Regions from separate parts of the Varunaivibrio sulfuroxidans genome, predicted to be linked through region 1. Evidence: predicted binding sites of a transcription regulator. Region 1 holds the regulator's gene; the other holds the start of a gene.
What was found. The regulator LexA, encoded in region 1, represses DNA repair genes until DNA is damaged. The targets are predictions, from matches to a motif close to ATGTTCTANTTTGGTTC.

Region 1 (5,160 bases):
CCGTCGAAGGGCCTGATACGTGCCGATTTCGACCCGCCCGCCCTCGCCCGCGCCTATCAAAACGGTGGGGCGGCATGCCTGTCGGTGCTTACCGACACGCCCTATTTCCAAGGCCGGGATGAATACCTGACAAGCGTCCATAGCGCCGTCTCGCTGCCCCTGTTGCGCAAAGATTTCATGCTCGACACCTATCAGGTGGCCGAGGCCCGCGCCCTCGGGGCCGATTGCATTTTATTGATCATGGCGGCATTGTCGGACGATCAGGCCGCAGAGTTGGAGGCGTGCGCCCACGACTGGGATATGGACGTGCTGGTCGAAGTTCACGACGCGGCGGAATTCGAACGCGCCCTGCGCCTAAAAACCCCGCTTTTAGGCATAAACAATCGAAATCTTAAAACGTTGGATGTCGATATCGCGACGACCGAGGCCCTGGCCGCGCGCACGCCTTCCGACAAGTTGCTGGTCAGCGAAAGCGGTTTGCACACGCCGGACGACCTCGCTCGCGCCGCGCGCGTTGGGGCTAGGTGCTTTCTCGTCGGCGAATCGTTGATGCGCCAAGCCAATGTCGAAAGCGCCACCCGCGCACTTTTGGACAATCCCCTCGCCCCGGCGCGGGTCGCCCCGAAACACGCCTCCCAAGACGGCGGCGCTTAAGGACATCACAATGGCCGAATTCACGCATTTCGATTCCGAAGGCAACGCCGTCATGGTTGACGTCTCGCAAAAAGACGTCACCGAACGCACGGCGACCGCCAAGGGAACGGTTTTCATGCAGCCCGAAACCCTGGCCAAGATCGTGGCGGGCGGCATTAAAAAAGGCGACGTGCTTGGCGTCGCCCAATTGGCCGGAGTTATGGGGGCGAAAAAAACCCCCGACCTGATCCCGCTGTGCCACCCCCTGGCGTTGACGTCGGTCAAGGTCGAACTCGTCTGCGATGCGGATAATACCGCCATCGAGATCACCGCCACCTGCAAATTGAAGGGGCGCACCGGAGTCGAAATGGAGGCCCTCACCGCCGTTTCCATCGCCGCGCTGACCGTTTACGACATGTGCAAGGCGGTAGACCGCGCGATGCGTATCGGCGACGTCCGCCTTATCCACAAAGCCGGAGGCAAGTCCGGCGAATTCAACGCCAATTAACGGATAAACGGAACCGCTTATGAAAACCATGATCAGCGTCGCCGAGGCCATGGAAATGATTCTGTCGGGCATGCCCCGCCTGGCGGGCGAACACGTCACGCTACCTCAGGCCCTGGGCCGCGTCCTCGCCCGAGATGTTACCGCCCGCCTGACCCAACCGTTCGCCGACGTCTCGTCGATGGATGGCTACGCCGTGCGCGCCCAGGACGTCGCGCATGTTCCCGTAACGCTGACACGAATCGGCGAGGCCGCGGCGGGAGGACATTTCGCCGGCAAGATCGGCGCAGGCGAGACCGTGCGTATTTTCACCGGCGCCCCCCTGCCCGAAGGCGCCGACGCCATTGTCATCCAGGAAGTGACAGAAACCGAGGGCGACAGTGTCGTGATCAAGGAAGTCTCGACCCCAGGGCGATTCGTGCGCAAACGCGGCCTCGATTTCAACGAGGGCGATATTCTCCTTAAGGCGGGAACCCGCATGGGACCACGCGAGTTGGGCCTTGCCGCAGCGATGAACGCGCCGTGGCTGTCCGTCGTGCGCAAACCCCGAATCGCCATCGTCGCCACCGGGAACGAGGTCGTCATGCCGGGCGACCCGCTGGGCGCCAATCAGATCATCAGTTCCAATTCCCTTCTGCTCCAGGGGTTCATCGAACAATGGGGCGGCGTCGCGCTTAATCTGGGAATCGCCCGCGACGACGAAACCTCGCTGCATGCCCTGCTCGACGCCGCACGCGGGGCCGATCTCCTGATCACCATCGGCGGCGCATCGGTCGGCGACTACGATCTGGTGCGCAAGGTTTTGGGTGACGAAGGCATCGATATGGGTTTTTACAAAGTCGCCATGCGCCCCGGAAAGCCTCTGATTTTTGGCCATCTTGGACATACGGCGGTGCTCGGACTTCCCGGCAATCCCGTCTCCGTCGGGGTAAGCTCCGCCGTGTTCCTGAAACCGGCCATGCAGACCATGATGGGGATGGATACGCCCCTCACGCGAAACGCCGCCACCCCCAACGACGCCGTCCTCGGCGCGCCCCTGGGCGAAAACGATCAACGCCAGGATTACCTGCGGGCGTCGTTGTCCCGCGATGCGCAGGGCGCTCTTGTCGCCCATCCCTTCACCAAGCAGGACAGCGCCATGCTGGCGCGTTTCGCCCAAGCCGACGCCTTGATCGTGCGTTCCCCCTTCGCCCCGTCCGCACAAAAAGGCGATCGTGTCAAAATCATCGTTATACGCGAGGCCTGAGGCGCATCGTATTCCGCCCACGACCCAAGACCTTCCATGGGGAAAGAAGGCGGCGCGCATCCCCTTGACATTCGGCGAGAACCAACATAGAACATATAAAGATGTTTTTGTTTTGTTCTTGTCCGTTTTAGATTGTGCCTGTTTTAGATTGTGCCCGCTTTGCTCAGCGCCGACAAAAACCCAACCTTCACGGAAATGGAATTTGAGCACTCGGGTAGGACGCTTCCGCGAAGGGCAATGGGAATTTTGAGATGCTGACGCGCAAACAATACGATCTTTTGCTTCTGATAGACAAAGGCCTTAAGACCTCCGGGGTTTCGCCTTCCTATGACGAGATGAAGGACGCCCTGGGACTGGCGTCGAAGTCGGGTATCCACCGACTGATCAGCGCCCTGGAGGAACGCGGTTTCGTACGCCGTCTCCCTCATCGCGCGCGCGCGCTCGAGGTCCTCAAACTCCCCGAAAATCTTGAAGACACGGCCACGCGCATACCTCGCGCGCCCCTTCCCACTCAGGGAACCGCCAAGGGCGGCACGTCGTTCTCGCCCAACGTGATCCGCGGAGATTTTCAAATTCCCGGCGCCCGCTCTCCTCAGGCGCGCACCGGCGACGCCATCGAATTGCCCCTGTATGGGCGGATCGCGGCGGGCATTCCCATCGAAGCCATCCGCGATCCGGAAAATACGGTGCACATTCCCCAATCCATGGTCGGTTCCGGGGAACATTACGCCCTCGAAGTGGATGGCGACTCGATGATCGACGCCGGCATTCAGGACGGTGATACGATAATCATTCAGCGCGCCGATCAGGCCGAAAACGGCGCCATCGTAGTCGCCCTGGTTGACGATCAGGAAGTGACGTTAAAGCGCTTTCGCCGCAAAGGGGCCTCGATCGCCTTGGAACCCGCGAACAAACGCTACGAAACTCGAATATTCGGTCCGAACCGGGTCAAGGTTCAAGGCAAACTGGTGGGCCTGATCCGCCAATATTAGGGCATTAGGGTCTGAATTCCCGACTGGAATATGGAGGGCTTTGGAAGATGGCTTCAATCTCTTTCTCGGCTCTCTTTTCTCGCCCCTCCTTTTTTAGTCCCGGGCGCGCCTTGCGTTTGATGCGCTTGACGGCGCGCACGCCCCGATGACCGCCGAGCGAACAGCCCTCTTCGCTTCACCTCGACGTTGGCCGCGCCCGATGCCCCCGGACGTTAACGGCCCACGTCGCCGCGGCGCAAAACCCAAGGACGATCGCCCCGAGCGCCGTTGACGGTCTCGACCCGCACACCCTGGGGCGTGATCCATAGAGCGTGGGTTCCCGCGCGCCGCAGGTCGCTGCGGTCAATTACCAGCGCTGCGGCGCAGTCTTTCGGGGTGCCCTCAAGGCTGACCACGACATCAGCGTTCCGGCAATCCTCGTCCAGCGCCATCGGGTCGGTGGCCACGGAAAGCCGCCAACCGCTATGGGTGTACAAACACCCCAAGGCGTCGCAGGAAATCGGCGGTGGCTTGACGGCGCGATCCTCCGCACGACTTTTGGCGTCATCCCAGCGGCGCACATCCATCTTTGTCATGGCCGCTCGACGCAACCAAGATTGGCGCACGAATCGGCGCGCCCTGAGATTCGAAAAATAAAACCTGCCATTGGTGTCGCGAATACCCAACAAATGCGCCGAGCCGTCGATTAATACGTCCGGCGGGCGCGCCGTCATGGCCAGCACGAGCGCGGCGCCGATCGGCCCGGCGGCCAACCAGCGCCAACGCGTGCGCCATAACGCCAACCACAATCCCCCCAGCGTCAAGGCCGCCAACGACACCATTGGCAGCGCCGCCATCAGATGCACGGCCCCCGGCCACGACGCCACTTCGCGGGCGACGGCGATAATAGCGTCGATCCCCCACCCCATCGGCGCCAACGCCACCTGCTCGGCGCCGAAGGGCATTAAAACAAACGCGGCGATCGCCCACGGCATCACCCAAAAAGCCGTCAGCGGAACGGCGAGCACGTTCGCCGCCACCCCATAATCCGCAATTCGGTTAAAGTGAAAAACAGCCAGCGGCGCCGTGAGCAGTCCCGCAACGACGGTCGTCATCGCCACCACGAGAAAAAAACCTCCGACACGCCCCAAAAATCCCCATGCCGGCGACGGATGATGGCGCAAACGTTCATTCGCGGCCTCATAAAAAGAAATCAGCCCGACCACCGCCGCAAAGGACATTTGAAAACTGGCCCCCAAGAGACTTTCCGGTTCGATCAACAAAATGATAAAACCGGCCCAAGCAATGGTGCGTAGGGAAAGCGCCCGACGGTCGAAGACGATCGCACAAAACACCAGAGTGACCATCACCAACGCCCGTTGGGTCGGCACCGCCCCGCCCGACAGGAGCGCATAGAAAAAAGCCCCGCCAAGCGCCGGAAAAGCGGCCCATTTTTTGACGTCATGATGCAACGACAGCGCAGGAATCATCACCAAGATCAAGCGAATTGCGGAAAACAGAAGTCCTGCGACCAAACCCACATGCAGCCCAGATATGGCGAGAAGATGCGCCAGCCCCGAGTCGCGCATCGCCGTCAACACCTCGGGCGCGATGCTCCCCCGCTCTCCGGTCATCAGGGCAGCCCCCATGGCGCCACTGTCGGTGCCCATATGGGCGATAACCGTTTGTGAAATCCTCTGACGCAAGCGCTCAACTGCGGCAAAAAAAGCAAACGAAAAGGTCTCGTCACGGGGCGGATAAAGGCGCGCCGGACCCAAGCCGTACCCCACCGCGCCCAGGCGTTG
Region 2 (5,160 bases), 820 kb from region 1:
AAAGACATCCCCCACCGTCACCCCACGCCCCGGCGTCGGCGAAAGTAAGCGTAACTCCGAGATACGCACCCGCACCCGAAGCGGCCATCCCGTCGAAACGTTCGCGCCCAGAGTGACATGGACTTCGGCGACTCTAGCGCCGCCCGAATAGGTCACGCGATCGGGTCCCGTTCCCACCGTCACCCGTTGTCTGCCCGATGCGAAAATGCTCAAGCGTCCGGGGCGCCAGGGACGCGCCTGGACGACGATCCCGTCCCCCGACCAGGCCCACGGAACGGTGACGCCCGTATCGCTCACGGTGGGATCCATGACGTTCAGACGAATGTGAAACGGGTATCCGCCGATCTCGAAGCGCCGAAACCCGACGACAACGGCCTTGGCGCGTTGGTGCGCGACCCAGGTCTCGAAGTCGCCGCGCAACTGGAACGCCATCACGAACCAAAATCCGGTCCACGCCAGGACGATCACCGCGCCCGCGATAATCGTCCCCAGCCCGACGCGGATGATCCGCAGCGTGCGAGGCGGCCTGTAGTTCAACGCCCGAAGATGAGGCGCGTCGTTTCCGTCATGTCGAGTATTGCGATAAGCCATGGTTCTCCATACGCGCGGATCGGTTCCCGGGGACGGCGTCGGGCGCGGATAAGACATTGTCCGTCGCCGCGCGAGAGGGTAGCATCTGCGCGCGCGCGGTACATTCTTTTCCTTTCGACATTGCTTAAGGGAACCATGGACAGACACCTCCCCACCTCCCGGAACTTCTGGGTTTTCGGATACGGCTCCTTGATGTGGCGACCCGGCTTCGATTTCGAGGAGAGACAGCCGGCCTGGCTTTACGGCTATCATCGTTGCCTGTGCGTCCGCTCCACCGTCTATCGCGGGACGCCGGAACATCCGGGATTAGTGATGGGGCTGGACCGGGGCGGTTCGGCGCGTGGCATCGCCTTTCGCATCGCCCCCGCACAGATCGCGCAAACCCTAGCCTACCTGGACGAACGCGAACAAGTCACCAAGGTCTACTGCCCGAAAGTTTTCAGGGTTCGCCTTGACGATGGACGCGCCGTGCGCGCCTATACCTTCGTCGCGCGCCACGACCACGAACAATACGCCGGAAAATTAACGCCCGATCAGGCGGCATGCTACATCGCCCAAGGCCACGGCCAAATGGGCAGCAGCCTCGAATACGTCGAGAATACCTGCCGCCACCTTCAAAAAATCGGTATCTCCGACCTCGCCTTGAAAGACGTCCTGCGCCGCGCCCGCAAAATGGCAAACCCGCCGCGCCCACCCGACCCAAGTTAGGGTCACGCCGGTCCGCCCGCCTCCCCCAGTTCACGCGGAGGATTCGACAATTATAGTGGGGGACTGGGTGGACTTTATTGATTTTTTGTTAGTGCGTACGTACCCAAAAAACGACCCACCATTCTCGCCGCGGATAGTCCGGCATTGGGATCCTTATTTTTAGCGTCCTTCATGAGTGACAGCGCCAACATCGCTTCGGAACTTTGGCATTGGCTTATCGCATAATCGATTGTGACGACCATTTCCTCGTTTTTGTGTGACGGGTTTAAATTCGCCTTTATGCACTTAAAATAAATTTTTCCTATGGCAAATGTATTCTTACTATACACGGTCGGCTTTTGCGCCTGCGTGGCGCAGCCGGAAAGGACGATCAGCAGGGGGATGATGTATTTCATGACGGCAATGCTATCCCAGGGCGATCTTAAAACCAAGGCGCGAAATTCAGGAACATAAGAGGAACACCCGCGATGGACGAGACCCGGCTTAACGATGCGATCGACCGCGCCGACACCGCGCGGCGGATCATGGCCGACGTCCGGGATTATTTCACCGCCATCGAGGCCGAATACGGCGAACAGTTGATGGCCTGCGAGCCGGGCGACGATCTGGGCCGTTATCGCCTTGTCGAGGCGATCAAGGTCGTGCGCAATGTCGCGGGGCATCTTAAAATTCAAATCGAGATGGGAAAACTGTCGCGTAAAGAGCTTGGCGATTTAAAGAGCGGCAAACGCCCGTTCTTTTGACGCCGATACCGAGCGTCGCGAGACGCCCACCTTCCCTTAGACCGAGCGTCGCGAGACGCCCACCTTCCCTTAGATGGAGTTTATTTTCATGGAAGACGAAGCCAACACCCCCGATGGGACTGGCGAGAACGACGGCGATCTGAGCGTTTCTCAGGCCGCCGATAAACTCGCCGGACTTCTGGCGGACAGCGAAGATGCTGCACCCGAAGAAGCCGAAGGCGAAGCAACGCCCGATGAAGACCCCAAAACCGACGCGCCGGACGATTCCGATGACGAAGACGACGCGCCGACCGATGGGGACGACCAGTCCGACGCCACCCCGGACGAGGTTTTGAGGGCGGCACACCGCAAAATCAACGTTTCACTGGCGTCCGATCTGTTGGATCGTGTCCGGGAGGCGTCCCCGCAATTTTTTGAACATTTGATCGTCAACCTCCTGCTTGCCATGGGGTACGGCGGCACGTCCGAAGACGCCGCGCGGGCGTTGGGACAATCGGGGGACAACGGCGTCGACGGCGTTGTCGATCAAGACCCGTTGGGCGTCGATCAGATTTACGTTCAGGCCAAACGGTATGCTGAGGGAAACAATATCGGGGCGGGTGACATCCGCGACTTTTTCGGGGGCATTACCTTACGACCTCGGACTTTAGCCCTTCGGCCAGACAGACCGCCAAAGACCTTGGCATGCGCATCGTGTTGATCGATGGTCAACAACTCGCAAAACTGATGTTTCAATATAACGTCGGCTGCCGAGACGAGGAAACATTGCACCTGAAAAAGGTGGACGAAGAGTTTTTTGAATAGCCGGTATTTGGCAGATTTTGCTACCCGCAGTGCAACTGTTTTGGCTTTTCCGCCCTCGAACCGCCCCTCCCGCCAACGTAAGACAACCCCATCCATCCCCTTGCGAAGGGGAGAAAACCGTTTTATCTTATGCACTTAGGGAATGCGGTTCCGCTGTTTATTTTCCCGGGTTGGCGTTACGTCTTACGACGATATATCTCCCACACCTGTCTCTATGGCGCTCTGCTCAAAAATTATTTCGAGGGTAAGATAGACGCCTTCGACGACCTTGGCATGCTGATCGACACCCTGAATTCCTCCTCGCCAAATTAACCGGCATGCGTCACCCCCTCGAACTTGGCGTACGATGCAGCCCTTAAGCCACCAAGGAACCCGTCCTATTTGCAAAGCTACCTGCTCGGCGCGGTCTGAATTTTTATGGTCGCGTTTGGTTTCCGCGAGCTCGTATGCATGCTCCGCTTATTGCTGAGCCCAAATGATACGGGCGATCCAATCGACCTGGGACATCTCCAAGGTACGGTCTTCGTAATCGGGATTGAGCGATTGCAGTTCGATGCGGTTGGCGGTTTTACGGCGCAGTTGTTTAGCCATCACCTCGCCGTCCTTGGTGCGCAGAACGACGCGATCACCCCGGCGGATGCCCGACGAGGGTGAAACGATCACAATGTCGCCGTCACGATACACCGGGTTCATGCTGTCGCCGGAAATTTCCAGGGCGTAGGCATGTTCGTCGGTGACGAACGGCGTCGGCACCTCATCCCACCCCGTACCCACCGGATAGCCGGCGTCGTCGAAGTAGCCCTTGGATCCCGCCTGGGCCATGCCGAGGATTGGGATAGGGCGCTCGCCCTCACGGGCGCCGCCTTCGATGTAGGCGAGAAAATCGCCGAGGCTGGCCCCTGTCGCGCCCAAAATCTTAGCGATGCTTTCCGTACTCGGCCAGCGTAACTTTCCCTCGCGGGTGACACGCTTCGACTTGTTGAAGGTGGTCGGGTCGAGGCCGGACTTGCGCGCCAGCCCGGACGGCGAAAAACCGTGGTCGCGGGCGAGACGGTCGATAGCGTCCCAAATGTGCGCATGATTAAGCATGGGAACATTATCTTATGAAAATGCGCCCACTGCACTAGGAAAATATACACACAATTTTCTTGATCCCAGCGCCGTTATCATGCACACATAAGATGTTCTTGTTTTGTTCTCAAAAAAAGGGGGGGGTATGAGAAAAAAACGTTTTACGCCGGCGCGCGGTGACGCCCGTACCATAACGCCGTTCGCCAGCGCCGAGGAAGCCTGGATGTGGTTCGTTCGCGCCCAGAAGGCGCGACGGGACGGGGCGCGGTTATGCCGCTCCGCGGTAATGGCGCGCCCATGCGAACCCGACGATATTTATTGCGCGGTGATGACGCTGTATCGCCGTCGTGTGGTGCGTCGCGATCACCTTAAGGTTCTCGCGAAATTTGGGATGGAAGACCGCCCGCCAGATTATCGGGTGGCTTGCGAGACCGTTTCCTTGACGCTCTGGCGTGACGCCATGAATCATTTATCCATCATTTTGAAAGAAAAGGGAATTGTGGGGTGAAACCGGGGCTCGGAAAAAGTTGCGACGAATCTATGACCGCCCCCCCCTTCGGCGGTCGCGCCCTGGTCGTGTTCGGTGGCGACACCGCGTTGCCCTGGTTGCGAATGCTCAAGCCTGGGTTCCGCCACTGTTTCGTTCTGGTTGAACGGGCTGGCGGATGGGTGGTGGTCAACCCCTTGTCTCATCAGACCGAATTGGCCTGGCTGGAACGTCGCGAGGCGGGGGATCTGGCAAACGCTTATCGCCGCCATGGCTTTCGCGTCGTCCCTTATGCCGTCATCGCGGCGCCGCCCACCGCCGCCCCCTGGAGACCGTATACCTGTGTCGAAGCGGTAAAAAGAGTCTTAGGCATTCACCACCGATGGGTATGGACCCCGTGGGCCTTGTATCGCCACATTCGGGGCGCGCGGACACAAAAAAATACTTATTAAGAATAAAATCCTTTACTTTTGAAAATTAATAGGCTATAAATCACATTAACGAACGGGACAACTGCGTCCCGAGGCCGCCGATACCCTCGGCGGCCTTTTTTATGCCGAGAACGCCAAGAAAAACGAGAGAAGGAGCATCGCCATGGGAGGATTTTTATCTGCCCCACCGCCACCGCCACCGCCACCGCCTGTGGCCCCCGATCCCGCCGCCGCGAATTCCGCCACCAAACAACAACGCCGATTAAATGTAATCGAACGCGCCCGCCGGGGACGGATGGGACTGATCCACACCAGCCCGCGCGGC

Region 2: a site for LexA is predicted at 4,028-4,044, ahead of P3M64_RS07105 (S24 family peptidase). Genes of this name have one in related genera too.

What each region holds. Positions count from the first base shown of each region.
Region 1 is NZ_CP119676.1:677,317-682,476, forward strand. It holds gene trpC (indole-3-glycerol phosphate synthase TrpC) at 1-654, shown strand, start outside; gene moaC (cyclic pyranopterin monophosphate synthase MoaC) at 665-1,141, shown strand; gene P3M64_RS03100 (molybdopterin molybdotransferase MoeA) at 1,161-2,384, shown strand; gene lexA (transcriptional repressor LexA) at 2,636-3,376, shown strand; gene P3M64_RS03110 (ComEC/Rec2 family competence protein) at 3,589-5,160, opposite strand, start outside.
Region 2 is NZ_CP119676.1:1,498,814-1,503,973, forward strand. It holds gene P3M64_RS07075 (DUF2125 domain-containing protein) at 1-591, opposite strand, end outside; gene P3M64_RS07080 (gamma-glutamylcyclotransferase) at 727-1,299, shown strand; gene P3M64_RS07085 (hypothetical protein) at 1,374-1,694, opposite strand; gene P3M64_RS07090 (hypothetical protein) at 1,767-2,042, shown strand; partial or broken gene P3M64_RS07095 (restriction endonuclease) at 2,488-2,846, shown strand; gene P3M64_RS07100 (hypothetical protein) at 2,976-3,158, shown strand; gene P3M64_RS07105 (S24 family peptidase) at 3,306-3,935, opposite strand; gene P3M64_RS07110 (hypothetical protein) at 4,063-4,425, shown strand; gene P3M64_RS07115 (hypothetical protein) at 4,458-4,856, shown strand; gene P3M64_RS07120 (hypothetical protein) at 4,999-5,160, shown strand, end outside.